DNA from 2 places in the Branchiibius hedensis genome. Region 2 is predicted to be linked to the other one. Evidence: riboswitches for the same ligand, from Rfam matches in the RefSeq annotation. Region 2 holds a riboswitch; the other holds the start of a gene.
The links. Region 2 has a riboswitch for thiamine pyrophosphate ahead of DR843_RS14715 (thiamine ABC transporter substrate-binding protein). Riboswitches for the same ligand answer to the same signal wherever they lie in the genome.
Positions count from the first base shown of each region.

Region 1: it holds a riboswitch for thiamine pyrophosphate, as region 2 does, so the genes downstream of both, thiM (hydroxyethylthiazole kinase) here and DR843_RS14715 (thiamine ABC transporter substrate-binding protein) in region 2, are expected to answer to the same signal.

Region 1 is NZ_UESZ01000001.1:2,669,613-2,671,997, reverse strand. Features, by position in the region: gene thiE (thiamine phosphate synthase) at 1-480, opposite strand, end outside; gene thiM (hydroxyethylthiazole kinase) at 477-1,316, opposite strand; TPP riboswitch at 1,308-1,401, opposite strand; gene DR843_RS12925 (SulP family inorganic anion transporter) at 1,435-2,385, opposite strand, start outside.
Region 2 is NZ_UESZ01000001.1:3,039,926-3,042,310, reverse strand. Features, by position in the region: gene DR843_RS14730 (ankyrin repeat domain-containing protein) at 1-228, shown strand, start outside; gene DR843_RS14725 (DUF4235 domain-containing protein) at 225-512, opposite strand; gene DR843_RS14720 (DUF4282 domain-containing protein) at 582-1,022, opposite strand; TPP riboswitch at 1,112-1,217, shown strand; gene DR843_RS14715 (thiamine ABC transporter substrate-binding protein) at 1,235-2,317, shown strand; gene DR843_RS14710 (ABC transporter permease) at 2,317-2,385, shown strand, end outside.

The DNA of each region.
Region 1 (2,385 bases), 370 kb from region 2:
CGACGCAGCCGACGCAAACGCGCCGAAACCGTTGACTCCCAGAGCCGGTGGATGGTCCGGTTTGGTGGAGGTCGGGTGCACGGCGCCCACCCCGAGATAGTCGACGGTGCCCGCCGGAAGGGCGGTGAGTTCGCTCGTCCGCGAGGCGCTCCAGCCCACGAGCGCACCGCTGCCGAGAAGACGTCGAGCGGTCACGGGGGACACGTCCTGCTGACCCAGGTGCACGCCGTCGATCTGCGCACCGGCGTCGCGAGCAGCCAGTGCAACGTCGACGCGGTCGTTGACGATCAACGCTGCCGACCCGCGCAGCAGCGCCGACAAGGAGACCAGCGCAGCGACCTGGTCGCGGGCGGACGCCGACTTCGCGCGTAGCTGGACGACGGTCACGCCGCCCGCCACGGCCTGCTCGGCGACCTCGAGCAGGCGCGCCAACGGCAAACGGTCGTCGGTGACCAGGTGCAACGACAGATCGGCCTTCATCGCGCACCACCAGCGACGAGGGTCCGACCGCGCGTGAGCCGACCTTCTGCGTCGAGCTCCGTCGGGTCCAGGGCGCAGAGAGCGTCGAGGAAGGCCACCGTGAACGAACCCGGGCCGTGGCTGTTGCGTGCCGCGGTCTCCGACGCCACCGCATGCACCAGCGACGCGGTGACCGCTGCGGTGAGCGGTGCGGCGACCCCGAGGAAGGCGGCCATCGTCGCTCCGAGCGAGCAGCCACCGCCGGTCACCAGCGTCAACAGTGCGTCGCCACCGTGCACCCGGACCACCTCGTCACCGTCGGTGACCAGGTCTATCGGTCCGGAGACCGCGACGACTGCGCCCGAGCGGCGCGCAAGGTGCACTGCGACCTCGGCAGCAGCGTCGGGTGTGTCGATGGAGTCCACGCCGCGGCCACCCGTACCGGCACCGGCGAGCGCCAGGATCTCCGAGGGATTGCCGCGGATGATCGCCGGTCCCTGGTCGAGTAGCTCAGCAGCGAGCGCAGTCCGGACCGGCAGCGAGCCGACGGCGACCGGGTCCAACACCCACCGGCGGGTGGCCGGCGGCACCTCCCGGGCGGCGGCCCGTTGCTCGGCGTGCGGCGTACCCAGATTGATCAGCACGCCATCGGCAATGGCGGCGAACGGCCCGGCCTCGGTCGGGACATCGGTCATCGCCGGGGTCGCGCCGAGGGCGAGGAGCACGTTCGCCGTGAAGTTCGTGACCACCGCGTTGGTGATGCACTGGGTCAGCGGACGCGTCGAGCGCAGCCGGCTGAGGGCCTCGCCGGGTGGGGGAGTGGCGTCGAACAGTGGGGTGCGCGAATGCACGGACATCGTGGACAATCCCTTCGCGAGTACGAACTCGATCAGGTTCGACGGGTGTGATCTCAGCCCCGGCGGGGCACCCCGTGTCGTGAGTTGAACGTATCAGCGCTGGTGCGGGATTGGTCACTCAGGCGGTGACGTTCTCCACTGCAGAGCCCGGATCGTGCGGGACCCGCGAGGCGTGCAGCCGGGCGTGCGCGATCGCGGTGGGAGTGGTGTCGAAGATGTGCCGCTCGTGGCTGATGGTGTCGTAGACCCCCAGCCCCTGCAGGATCGCGGCGTGCTCGGGTCGCACGCCGGACAGCATCACCGTGATGCCACGACGTTCCAGGCGGGTGATCACATCGGACAGGGTCGCGGCGCCGGTCGCGTCGATCGCCGTCAGGTGCGCCATTCGCAGGATCACGACCCGCACGTCGCTGACCCGGGTCAGCTCTAGCAGGAAGTCGTGGGCGGCGGCGAAGAACAGCGGTCCTTCCAAGCGGTAGACCACGATGTGCTCATCGAGCAGGTGCTCCCGCTCCATATCGTCGGCGCGCGAATCCGCAAGGGTGGCAACGTCTTCGGTGCTGACCGCGGCGCTCGCAGCGACCTGTTTCAGGGCTAGGCCGCCGGCCACGATCATGCCGATGATGACTGCCTCGACCAGGTCCAGGGCGACGGTGGCAATGGCGGTGATCGCCAGGACCGCGGCGTCCTGTTTCGTGGCTCGCAGCAGGGTGCGGACGCTGGAGACGCTGACCATGCTGACGGCCGTGGCGATCAGCACTCCGGCGAGCGCTGCCAGCGGGATCTTGCCGACCAGGCCACCCGCGACCAGGACCACCACGAGCAGCAGCAGTGAGTGCGTGATGGCGGCCAGGCGGGAATGCGCACCGGTCTTCACGTTGACGGCAGTGCGGGCGATCGCGCCGGTCGCGGGCACGCCACCGAACAGCGGCGCGGCGATGTTGGCCAACCCCTGCCCGAAGAGTTCACGGTCCGAATCGTGCCGTTGCCCGACCGTCATCGCGTCTGCCGCGCTGGCCGACATGAGGGATTCCAGGGCGGCAAGGGCAGCCACCGCGATCGCCGGGAT
Region 2 (2,385 bases):
CTGGCGGCGTACCACGGCCACATCGCGGCCGTCTCGGCACTGGTCGAGCGGGGGGCGGACGTCAACCGGCGCAACGATCGTGGTCAGACGCCGCTGGCCGGAGCCGTTTTCAAAGGCGAGGACACCGTGGTGTGGCGGTTGCTCGAAGCCGGTGCGGACATTCACGCCGGGTCGCCGTCTGCCGCCCAGACAGCGGAGATGTTCGGTCGCGGCGACCTGCTGAGTTAGCTCTTCGCCCGCAGTTTTGCGACCGGCGGAGCTGGCCTGCCGGTGGACTTCTCGTAGAAATCGGCTGCCTTGCGGTCCACGAACGTCTTGGTCACCGCCATGACGGCGGCCGAAACTCCGGCGAAAACGAGTGCCTCGGCCGCCGACGATGACGGGTCCTTGGCAGCTAGGGGCATGGGCTTGCCGGTGACGGCCTTCCAGCCGCCTTTGGTCACGACCCTGGCGATCCGTGAGGCGACCACGCCGCTTGCGACCGCAACCAACTTCCAGCCGATGCCCTTCATGCTGCCTCCTTGTCACGGGGGTGAACTTGATCCGACCCTAGTGTGATCGGCGGCACCCCCACGAGTGGTTCAGCGCAGTCGTTGATGGATGTCCTCGGACATCCGCACGACCGAGTAGTAGAACTCCAGGGTCATCCGGGCCAGGGCCAAGTAGACCAACGCGACCAGCGCGCCAAAGATCAACACGATGAAGAAGCCGAGCCATTCGCCGCTGGCCAGCATGGAGATCAGTGTCCCGACCCACGCCAGGGCGATGACGATGGTGATGACGATGTAGACGATTCGCACGATCTTCGGAGTCGCGAACGTGTTGAACGAGAAATCGAACAGCGAACGCAGGCCGCCGGCGAGATCGTCCTGTTGTGCTCCGAAGGCGCCGCCGTACTGCGCGGCGCTGGGGTCGACCGGTTGCTGGTACGCCGGCTGTTGGTAGGGCTGTTGCGGATTCGGCTGCTGCGGCGGCTGGTACGGCTGCTGGAAGGGGTCGTTGGGCGGGGGCTGCTCGGACATGAGACCTCGATCATGGGGAGTGGACTGGTCCGTCCAGCCTGTCAAGGGACTGTCTGCGCGCAGTTGCGCCACGCCGAGCGCTACCCTGGATCCCACGACAGGGGAGCGCACCAGGCGCTGAGAGTGCGGGGCGGCCCGCAGACCCTCGAACCTGATCCGGTTAGTACCGGTGGAGGAAGTCGAGCCCCTTCTCGATGACCGAGGAGGACGTCATGTCACCTACCTATGCCCGTACGTCGATCGCTGCCGTGATCGCAACCCTCACCTTGGCGGGGTGCTCACTGAGCAACTCCGGCGACGGCGGATCCACCCCCAGCGGCACCGCCTCCAGCAGCGTCAAGAACACCACGGTCACTTTGGTCACGCACGACTCGTGGGTTGCGGACAAGGCGCTGCTGGCGAAGTTCACCGCGCAGACCGGCTACACCGTCAAGGTCATCGCCAGCGGTGACGCCGGTCAGGTTGCCAACAAGCTGGTGTTGACCAAAGGCAACCCAACCGGTGATGTGACCTTCGGGATCGACAACACCTTCGCCACCCGGGTCGTGGATTCCGGTGCGCTGGAGCCGTATTCGCCCAAGGATCTACCCGCCAGTGCACAGCAATTCGCGCTGTCCGGAGAGGCGGGCAAGGATCTGACGCCGATCGACTTCGGCGACGTCTGCGTCAACGTCGACAACGCCTGGTTCACCAAGAAGGGACAGACCCCGCCGGCCAGTTTCGCGGATCTGATCAAGCCGGAGTACAAGAACCAGTTCGTCACCCCGGCCGCGTCCTCCTCCTCGCCCGGCATGGCCTTCCTGCTGGCCACGATCGCGAAGTACGGCACCGACGGTTGGCAGGACTACTGGAAACAGCTGATGGCCAACGGCGCCAAGCTGACCAGCGGCTGGAGCGATGCGTGGAGCGTGGACTACACCGCCGGTGGTGGCAACGGATCGCGGCCGATCGTGCTGTCCTACAACACCTCCCCGGCGGACACGATCAAGGACGGCAAGGCCACCACGTCCGCGCTGCTGGACACCTGCTTCCAGTCGGTGGAGTACGCCGGCGTCCTGGAGCGGGCCAAGAACCCCGACGGGGCGAAGGCATTCATCGACTTCATGCTCGGTGACGACTTCCAGAAGGCGCTGCCCGAAGCGATGTACGTCTTCCCGGTCAACACCTCGATCCCGCTGCCGGCGACCTGGCAGCAGGCGGCGAAGGTGCCCGAGAAGCCGCTGACCGTCGATCCAGCCGAGATCACCAAGAACCGCGACACCTGGTTGCGGCAGTGGCAGGACGTGACTTCGTAGTGCCCCGCGCGCGGGCGGTAGTGGGCTGGGGGGTGCTGGCCGCCGTACCCCTGCTGTTCCTCGTCGTC